DNA from 2 places in the Halomonas cibimaris genome. Region 1 is predicted to be linked to the other one. Evidence: predicted binding sites of a transcription regulator. Region 1 holds the regulator's gene; the other holds the start of a gene.
What was found. Region 1 encodes LexA, which represses DNA repair genes until DNA is damaged. Its sites were predicted from a motif close to TACTGTNTANNTANACAGTA; they were not measured.

Region 2: a site for LexA is predicted at 2,088-2,107, ahead of recN (DNA repair protein RecN). Genes of this name have one in related genera too.

What each region holds. Positions count from the first base shown of each region.
Region 1 is NZ_AP043828.1:2,177,330-2,182,443, forward strand. It holds gene ACZ415_RS10135 (ribonuclease J) at 1-797, opposite strand, end outside; gene ACZ415_RS10140 (energy-coupling factor ABC transporter permease) at 1,068-1,739, shown strand; gene lexA (transcriptional repressor LexA) at 1,760-2,413, opposite strand; gene ACZ415_RS10150 (TetR/AcrR family transcriptional regulator) at 2,650-3,300, shown strand; gene ACZ415_RS10155 (L,D-transpeptidase) at 3,328-3,855, shown strand; gene nagZ (beta-N-acetylhexosaminidase) at 3,946-4,974, shown strand; gene ACZ415_RS10165 (hypoxanthine-guanine phosphoribosyltransferase) at 5,018-5,114, shown strand, end outside.
Region 2 is NZ_AP043828.1:1,337,110-1,342,223, reverse strand. It holds gene dnaK (molecular chaperone DnaK) at 1-1,151, opposite strand, end outside; gene grpE (nucleotide exchange factor GrpE) at 1,305-1,967, opposite strand; gene recN (DNA repair protein RecN) at 2,176-3,849, shown strand; gene ilvN (acetolactate synthase small subunit) at 3,958-4,449, opposite strand; gene ACZ415_RS06210 (acetolactate synthase 3 large subunit) at 4,449-5,114, opposite strand, start outside.

The DNA.
Region 1 (5,114 bases):
TCCGGGGGCAGATAGCCCAGATCGTGAATAGGCACCAGCGGCGGCAGCTCTTCCAGATAGCCAAGCCCTCGGGCTACGCCGACCATGCGCTCCATGGACCGGCCCATCAGGCTGATGCGCCGGCCGGTTTGGCGTGCCGCCCGGGCAACGGCCACGATGCGCGCGACGTTGCTGGCAAAACATGACACGACCACTCGGCCGGGGCACTCAGCAAGCGTTGTGGCAAGCGCGCGGGCCACATCGCCTTCGCTTGCCGAATGCCCGGGGACGGGGGCGTTGGTGGAGTCGCCGACGAGAAGATCTATCGGCGCCAGCGCGCGGAAGCGTTCGGGATCAAGCGCGGGGCCCACCAGCGGCTCCGGGTCCAGCTTCCAGTCACCGGTGTGCAACAGACGATAGCGCCCGGCGGTGATGAGCAGCGCGCAGCTTTCGGGAATAGAATGCGGCAAGGCCAAGTAGCGCAGAGAAAAGGGCCCGGTTTGTAGGGCTTCTCCGGGCTCTACTATCTGAATGACCTCGGTGCTCAGACCGTGTTCGGCGAATTTCAAGCGTAAAAGGCCGGCGGCCAGAGGCGTGGCGTAAATCGGACACTGCCAGTGCGGCCACAGCCAGGCCGCCGCGCCGATGTGGTCTTCGTGCCCGTGGGTGATCAGCAGCGCCCGCGGGATGATGCCAAGGGCTTTGGGCGTTTCCAGGTTGGGTACCTGAAGCGGCGTGCCCGGCAGGTCCTGACGAATCATCATGCCGCAATCTACGGCGATCCATTCATCGGCGTAGCCGTATAGCGTCAGGTTCATACCGATCTCGCCGCAGCCGCCAAGCGGCAGCAGGCGCACGGGAGAGCGATATCGAGGACGAACGGTAACGCGTATGGGATCCATCAGGTATAAAATGCCTTGAAAGTGGGGCTTTACTATACGGGATGGTGGGGGGCCGGCTCAATCGCCCGGTCCGCTGCGCGGTACGTTGTGATCCGTTACACTGCGCGCCGGCGCCATGCGCGGTGCCGGGCCTGCACGCTCCTTTTCCATAAGGCATAAAAGTTCAATCACGCATAAGAGGTTGCCATGTCGTTTGCCCAAAGTGTGCTGACCCCCTGGCTGCTGGTGCTGTGTGCCGTGGTCAGCAGCGGCGTGCTGGCCTGGATGGTCACGCTCAGACCTTGGCAGGCGCTAGTGGACAATCCCGCACTGCAGCATCGCTGGCTGGCCGCTACGCTTGGTGTAATGCTGCTGTGGCAGCTGCGGGCTCAGGCGGTGGACTGGCTGACGCTGCATCTGGTGTTTACCACGCTGCTGCTGCTGCTTTTCAAGGCGCCGCTGGCGCTTGTAAGCAACGTCATGATCAACGTGGCGATGGTCGCCATCGGACGCAATGAGTGGGCGCTGCTGGGCGTCAATGTGCTGGTAACCGGGATTGTGCCGGCTATTGTGGTAGGGCTTGTATGGCGCTTTGTAGACCGTAAGCTGCCGGATAACGTTGCGCTTTTCATGTTTATCTGCGGCTTTTTTGGCGCGGCGATGGCCACCCTTGCCGGCGGGCTGGCGGCGGTGGGTTTGATTCTCATCGGCAGTCAGGATGCCCAGGCGGTGCTGCTGGCCAAGGAATACGCGATGTTTTTGCCGCTGCTGATGCCGTCTGAGGCGTTTATCACCGGCATGCTGCTGATTATTTTGATGGTGTATCACCCGGACTGGGTCGCCACCTTCAACGATCATCGCTACATCGACATGCAGTAGCTGCCGCCGCCGGGCGCCGGCTAGCCCAGCGCCTGGCCGTTGCCGCCGCGAATCACGCCGACGCCGACGCCTTCGATATCCAGCGTCTGCGTGCGCAGGTCGATATCGATGGGGGCAAAATCACTGTTTTCTGCCAGCAGCTGTACCCGATTGCCCTGGCGGGAGAAGCGCTTGACGGTGACGTCGTCGTCCAGCCGGGCGACGATGATCTGCCCGTCGCGGACGTGCTCGGTACGGTGTACCGCAAGCAGGTCTCCTTCAAGAATGCCGGCGTCTTTCATCGATACGCCGTGTACGCGCAGCAGATAGTCTGCCCTGGGCGTAAAGTATTCAGGGGGCAGCGGGCAGTAGCGATCAATGTGTTCGGCGGCAAGCATCGGGCTGCCGGCGGCGACTTCGCCGATAATCGGCAGCCCCTGGACGGGATTGTGGGGTGTCTGGGCATCATCGCGCGACGCTTTTAGCGGCAGCCGGATACCGCGAGAGGTATTACGGACAATGCGAATAGCGCCCTTGCGTTCCAGCGCGCGCAGGTGCTCCTCCGCCGCGTTAGGGGAGCGAAAGCCCAGCGCCTGGGCGATTTCGGCACGGGTCGGCGGGTAGCCGTGGTCGTTGATGGTCTTGACGATAAACGCATAGACGTTTTGCTGGCGAGCGGTCAAACGCTGGGTCATGGAAAACTCCTGTGTAAAGGCGGTGGCTTGTATAAAGGCCATAACTTGTCTGAGGGCGATAACAGAGTATGGCAGACGCTGCTTGGCTGACAGGATAAAACATGTGCCTATCATGTGGTCAAGTATACAGACTGATTCTACGTCCAGTATTTTTTCAGCGCCGGGCCATGAATTGAGCTGCGAGCTGTTGACGTAATATTGTGGCACGTTTTAAACAGCCGTTTAGGGAGTGTTGCATGGCTGAAGTGGATACAACCACGCGCATTCTGGACACCGCCGAGGTGCTGTTTGCCGAGCGAGGCTTTGCCGAAACGTCGCTGCGCACCATTACCGGCAAGGCCGGGGTTAACCTGGCCGCGGTGAACTATCATTTCGGCTCCAAAAAAGCGCTGATCCAGGCCGTGTTTTCACGCTATCTGGACCCTTTCACAGCGCGCTTTCACGAAGCGCTGGATGCTCTGGAAGCCCGCTACCACGGGCGCACCGTGCCTCTTGAGGCGCTTTTGGAAAGCGTGGCGGAAACGGCGCTGGCAGTACCTGCCGAGCGCAATAGCCTCAAGGTATTCATGCGTTTGCTGGGGCTGGCGTATAGCCAGGCACAGGGCCATCTGCGTCGCCATATTCAGCAGCACTACGGCGACGTTTTCACCCGCTTTACCGGGCTGGTGCGCCGGGCAACGCCGGATCTGCCCGACGCCGAGCGTTTCTGGAGGCTGCACTTTGTGCTGGGTACGGCGATTTTTACCCTGTCAGGGCTTGATGCCCTCAAGGATATCGCCGAGCAGGACTATGCCCAGCAGGTCAGCGTGCGTGATCTGGTCAGGCGCCTGCGCCCGGTGGTGGTCGCGGCGATGAACGCGCCGCTGCCCGATGCGGCCAGGACTTGATCGTCAAAGACGTACCACAGGAGTTGTATGCATACACCGATACTCAGCTCGCTTCCGCCGGCCGATGCGGTCTGGCTTGAGATCGATCTGGCCTGTCAGCAGCTTGTTATCTGGCACGGCGATACGCCGGGCAAAACCGTTGGGGTTTCTACCGGTGCAGCCGGCGCCGGCCAGCGCAATGGCAGCGGACAAACGCCGCTGGGCTGGCACTACGTTCGCGCAGCGATAGGCCACCATGCGCCTGATACGGCGGTATTTCGCGGCCGTCGCCGGACCGGAGAGCGCTATACGGCAGCGCTTGCGCAGCAGCACCCGGAGCGCGACTGGATTCTCGGGCGCATCTTGTGGCTTTGCGGGCTGGAACCGGGGCGCAATCGCGGCGGCGATGTCGACACTCAGCGTCGCTATATTTACCTGCATGGCACCCCGCCGAGCGAGCCTGTGGGCGTGGCTAAATCCCACGGCTGCGTGCGCCTTCACCTTGACGATTTGCTGGCGGTGTTTGCCCAGGCGCCGGCGGGTACGCCGGTGTGGCTGCATAGCGGCAGCGACTGAGACGCCGTGGCTTTCCGCGCGCCGGCGCTGCGTTTTTGACAGCCGGTAGTGATCGGCTAGAATTACGCACCCTTTTGCAGGACGCTTACCATGACGCAACCTCTCGGCCCGGTCATGCTTGACCTTGAAGGCCCCTCCCTTGGCGCCGGCGAAGTCCGCCGGCTGCGCGATCCGGCCGTAGGCGGGGTGATTTTATTTGCCCGTAACGTGGAAAGCGCCGACCAGGTGAGTCGGCTGTGCAGCGCTATCCGCCGCCAGCGCCCTGAGCTTTTGATCGCTGTCGACCAAGAGGGCGGTCGGGTGCAGCGCATTCGCCAAGGCGTGACGCGCCTGCCGCCCATGGCAAAGCTGGGCGAGTATTTTGCAGCGGCCCCGCCGGAAGGGCTGGCGCTGACCCGCGATGTCGGCTGGCTTTTGGGCATGGAAATGGCCGCCTGCGGGCTGGATATGACCTTTGCCCCGGTGCTGGATGTCGATATCGGCCTTTCCAGCGTCATTGGCGATCGCAGCTTTGCCAGCGATCCGCACGCTGTCGCCGCGCTGGGCGAGGCGTTTATTATCGGGCTGCACGAGGCGGGCATGGCCGCGGTGGGCAAGCATTTTCCCGGCCATGGCGGCGTCGTTGCCGACTCACACCGAGAGCTGCCGGTCGATACGCGCTCTCTGGCCGAGTTGAAAGCCCGGGACCTGGTGCCCTTTACTCGGCTGGCCGGAACGCTGGACGGCGTTATGCCGGCCCATGTGGTATACAGCACCTTTGACCGGCGCCCGGCGGGGTTTTCTCCCGGCTGGCTTGGCATGCTGCGCGAATCGCTGGGGTTTAAAGGCTGCATTTTCTCCGATGACCTGAGCATGGCCGGCGCAAGCGAAGCCGGCGGCCCGGCGGCGCGTAGCGAAGCGGCACTCAGCGCCGGCTGCGATATGCTGCTGGTATGCAACGACCCCGAGGCCGCCAGCGAAGTGGCTGCCGCCTGCAGCGGGCGCCAAACGCGCCGCCCGGGCAAGCTGCGCTACGGCCGGGCACGCCCTGAACTTGACGCGCTACCGGCGCTTAACCGCTGGCGTCGCACCCATGCGCGCCTTGAGGCGCTGAGTGATCCGCGCCCCAAGGCGGTATGACGCCTTTTTTTACATCCCCGGAACCCACATGCAGGACCCCTACATGCCCAAGCTGGATAAACAAGCGCTCGAATCTCGCGACTCAATGCGCGCGCTGATGGATGATGCCGACTGTCTGATCACCCAGGTGCAGGTGGAGC
Region 2 (5,114 bases), 840 kb from region 1:
CCGCCGAGCACGCCGCCCTGAATGGCAGCACCCACGGCCACGGCTTCGTCCGGGTTGACGTCCTTGCGGGCATCCTTGCCGAAGAATTCGGCGACTTTTTCCTGCACCTTGGGCATGCGGGTCTGGCCGCCGACGAGAATCACGTCGTCGACTTCAGACGCGGACAGGCCGGCATCCTTCAGCGAGGTCTTGCACGGCTCCAGCGAGCGCGTAACCAGCTCTTCGACCAGCGCTTCCAGCTTGGCGCGGGTCACCTTGACGTTAAGGTGCTTGGGACCGGTGTTGTCTGCGGTGATGTAGGGCAGGTTAACGTCGGTCTGCTGGGCGCTGGAAAGCTCGATCTTGGCTTTCTCGGCGGCTTCCTTGAGGCGCTGCATGGCCAGGTTATCGCCGGAAAGGTCCATGCCGCTGTCGGACTTGAACTGCTCAACCAGATAGTTGATCAGGGCCAGATCAAAGTCTTCGCCGCCGAGGAAGGTGTCGCCGTTGGTGGCCAGCACCTCGAACTGGGTTTCGCCGTCAACGTCGGCGACTTCGATAATGGAGATATCGAAGGTGCCGCCGCCCAGGTCGTACACCGCGATGGTGCGATCGCCGCGGGACTTGTCCATGCCGTAGGCAAGTGCTGCCGCCGTGGGCTCGTTGATGATGCGCTTGACTTCCAGACCGGCAATGCGGCCGGCATCCTTGGTGGCCTGGCGCTGGCTGTCGTTGAAGTAGGCCGGCACGGTAATGACCGCTTCGGTGACGTCTTCGCCCAAGTAGTCTTCGGCGGTGGACTTCATCTTCTTGAGGATTTCCGCGCTGGCCTGGGGCGGCGCCATCTTGTTGCCCTTCACTTCCACCCAGGCATCGCCGTTATCGGCCTTGGCGATCTTGTAGGGCACCATCTTGATGTCTTTTTGCACGACATCGTCGTCAAAACGGCGGCCGATCAGGCGCTTGATGGCGTAGATGGTGTTTTCCGGGTTGGTCACGGCCTGGCGCTTGGCCGCCTGACCGACCAGAATCTCGCCGTCTTCGGCGTAGGCGATGACGGACGGCGTTGTGCGGCCGCCTTCAGCGTTTTCGATGACCTTGGGGCTGTCGCCGTCGAGTACCGACAGGCAGGAGTTCGTCGTACCCAGGTCAATTCCGATAATGCGTCCCATAAGAAACCTCGAATTTGTTGGTGACGTGCCGCCCGGGCGGACGGCGTCGTGACAAAACAATGGCGTCTGCCAAATCGCGTGTTGGCGTTTACCGCCGGGTTGCCACGTTATCTGGGGGTTGCCGGCGGCATTTCAAGGGGGTTTATCGCGGTTCTATTCGGCTTTTTTGCTCACCACGACCATAGCCGGGCGCACCAGGCGGCCGTTGAGCCGGTACCCTTTCTGCATCACTTCCATGACCGTGTTGGGCTCCAGTTCCGGGTTGGGCACCATGGTCATGGCCTCGTGGACCTGCGGGTCAAAGGGCTCGCCGTGAGGGTCGATCTGCTCCACGCCGAACTTGCCCAGCACGTCCAGCTGCATTTTCAGCGTCATGGAGACGCCTTCGCGATGGGCTTCAGTGGCGTCTTCGCCCATGGCGTCAAGCGCTTTTTCCAGGCTGTCGATCACCGGCAAAAGCTCTTTGACGAACTTTTCCAGGGCAAACTTGCGCGCCTTTTCGGCGTCCTGCTCGGCTCGGCGGCGCACGTTTTGCGCCTCCGCGGCGGTGCGCATCGCCTGGTCTTTGGTGTCGGAAAGCTCCTGTTCCAGCTCTTCTACCTTGGCGGCGAGCATTTCTGCTTCGGGGTTGTCACTTTCCGCCTCGGTGCTGACGGTGTCGCCTTCATCGTCGATCAGGCTTTCCAGTTCACCTTCCGCCAAACGCTCTTCTGCCTTTTCCGCGGCGGCTTGCTGCTCCCCTTCGGGCGTCTGGGCGTCTTCTGCGGCGTGGCGTGCCTGCTCGTCGTCGAGCGGGGTCTGGGGATCTTTCGCCATGGGTATCTCCTGAAAAAGCGGCTGTGATGTCACTTGTTGGCGTATCGGGTCTGGGCGTTATATGGGGATGGTATGCGTCATCTCAAGTGCCACATTGTGGTATTGCGAGCCGGCGCCATCTACTGTATAAAAAAACAAAGACTTACGCTTTCTTCCTCTTTTCTTTTGCGCGTCTCACACTGGCGCACTGACACCATCCGGAGGCCCTATGCTGACGCAGCTCGCCATCCAGGACTTCGCCATCGTGGATGGCCTGGAGCTCGACCTCCAAAGCGGCATGACCGCCATCACCGGGGAAACCGGGGCGGGTAAATCCATTTTGCTCGGCGCGCTTGGCCTGTGTTTGGGCAGCCGCGCCGATGCCGGCAGCGTGCGCCACGGCTGCCAGCGGGCCGATCTTTCCGCGCGCTTTGATATTGCGCGCCTGCCCGCCGCCCGGGCCTGGCTTGCCGAACGCGAACTGCCCACTGACGAATGCCTGCTGCGCCGCGTGGTCAGCGCCGCCGGGCGCAGCAAGGCCTGGATCAACGGCCGGCCGGCCGCCATCAGCGACCTGAAGGCGCTGGGCGAACGGCTGATTCAGATTCACGGCCAGCACGCCCATCAGGCGCTGCTGCGCGAAGACACTCACCTGGCGCTGCTCGACGACTACGCCGGTCTCAATGACGACGCCGACGCGCTGGCCGCGGCTTTTCGCGACTGGCAGCACGCCCGGCGCCGGCTCAAGAGATTCCGCGATCAGGGTGATGAAATTCAGGCTCGGCGCCAGCTTTTGCGCTATCAGGTCGAAGAGCTCGACCAGCTCGCACTGGCCGACGACGAGCTGCCAGCCCTTGAAGACGAACAGCAAACCCTGGCCCACGCCGAGGATATTCTGCGCGATACGCAGTTTGCCGCCGACTGCTGCGAAAGTGACAGCGGCGGCGCGCTCACCCTGCTGCGGCAGGCCCACGGCCGGCTAAGCGAGCTGCCCGGCAGCGAAAAAGGAGCGCTGGCCAACACCTTGACCATGCTGGGTGACGCTCGCATCCAGCTGGAAGAAGCCGCCAGCGAGCTCAACCATATAGCCGCCAATACCGAGCTTGACCCCGAACGGCTGGCGTTTGTTGAAAACCGTTTGAGCGACGCGCATCGCATTGCGCGTAAACATCAGGTCGCCCCGGAAGAGATTCCCCGGCTTCATGCCAAACTCAGCGCCGAGCTGAACCGGCTCGACGCCGGCGATAACAGCCTGGATCGCCTGCACGAAGCCGCCAACGCGCGCGGTGAGCACTATCGGCAGCTGGCCAAGGCGCTGGGCGCGGCGCGGCGGCGCGCGGCGGGCGCGTTTGCCAGCGAAGTGCAGCAGCAGCTGGCGTTTCTGGCCATGGAAAAAGCCCGCTTTGATGTCCGGCTGCAAAGCCGTGACGCCCCGGCCGCCGAGGGGCTGGAGCGGGTGCAGTTCTACATCAGCGCCAACCCGGGCCAGCCGGCCCGGCCGCTGGCCAAGGTCGCCTCGGGCGGGGAGCTTTCACGCATCAGCCTGGCCATTCAAGTCGTGGCGGCCCGCCACTCCACTATTCCCAGCCTGATTTTTGACGAGGTCGACGTCGGCGTCTCCGGCGCCACGGCGGAAATCGTCGGCCAGCTGCTGCGCCGGCTGGGTGAAAACGGCCAGGTGATGACGGTCACCCACCTGCCCCAGGTCGCCGCCCAGGCCCATGCCCACCTGCACATCGAAAAGCACGCCCAGCGCAACACGACCCGCACGCGGATGGCACTGCTCGACGAAGGTGGCCGGGTCAGCGAGCTTGCCCGCATGCTTGGCGGCGTCAGCCTCTCCGATCAGACCCTGGCCCACGCCCGAGAAATGCTCCACTCAAGCCAGCGCCCGGCGCATTGACGACTTTTCTCAAGCTCATGGCTCAAGGCGCCTTCCCGCAAGGCGCCTTCCCGACCATAAAAAAAGGCCGCTAAAAGCGGCCTTGTCTCTACCGGAGTCGGGCGCCGGCTACAGCGTCAGCACCTTTTCGCCTCGGGCAATGCCGGAAACGCCGGTGCGCGCCACTTCAAGAATACCCAGCGGCGCCATGGCATGCTCAAACGCATCCAGCTTGGCGGCGTCCCCGGTAATCTGCACCGTGTAAAGGCTCGGTGTGACATCAACCACCTGGGCGCGGAAGATATCCGCGGTGCGCTTGACCTCGTCCCGGGCCGCCCCCAGCGCCTTGACCTTGACCAGCATCAGCTCGCGCTCGATGTGGTTGCCTTCGGTCAGATCCACCAGCTTGACCACGTCGATGAGCTTGTTCAGCTGCTTGGTGATCTGCTCGACCACGCGGTCGTCGCCGACGGTGGTCACGGTCAGCCGCGACAGCGAGGCGTCTTCGGTAGGCGCTACGTTAAGCGTTTCGATGTTGAAGTTGCGCTGCGAAAACAGACCGATCACACGCGACAGGGCACCCGGTTCGTTTTCCATCAGAATCGAGATGATATGACGCATTAGGTACGCTCCGTTTTAGACAGCAGCATGTCACGCATGGAGCCCAGCGGCACCTGCATCGGATAGACGTGCTCGAACGGATCGACCTTCACGTCGAGAAACACCAGCTCGTGCTTGTCAAGCAACATCCGCTCCAGGGCCGGCGCCAGCTCGTCGAGCGTGTTCACCGTAATCGCGGTGAAGCCGTAGGCCTGGGTCAGCAGGTGGAAATCAGGCATCGACTCCACATAGGAGTGCGCATGGCGAGACTTGTAGTTCAAGTCCTGCCACTGGCGCACCATGCCCAGCGAGGCGTTGTTCAGGTTGATGATCTTGACCCCGACGCCGTACTGCTTACAGGTGGACAGCTCCTGCATCATCATCTGAAAACTGCCCTCGCCGGTAATGCATACCACATCGTCATCCGGATAGTTCAGCTTGATGCCCATGGCCGCCGGAAAGCCAAAGCCCATGGTGCCAAGCCCGCCGGAGGTGATGAAACGGCGCGGTTTGTCAAAGCGGTAGTACTGGGCGGCAAACATCTGGTGCTGGCCCACATCGGTGGTGACGAAGGCTTCACCGCGGGTTTTTTCGCAGATGGCCTCGATCACTTCCTGGGGTTTTAATAGCTCGCCGACCTGCGACGGCTCGTAGCGCTTGCCTTCGCGCTCGGCGCGCCAGCCCTC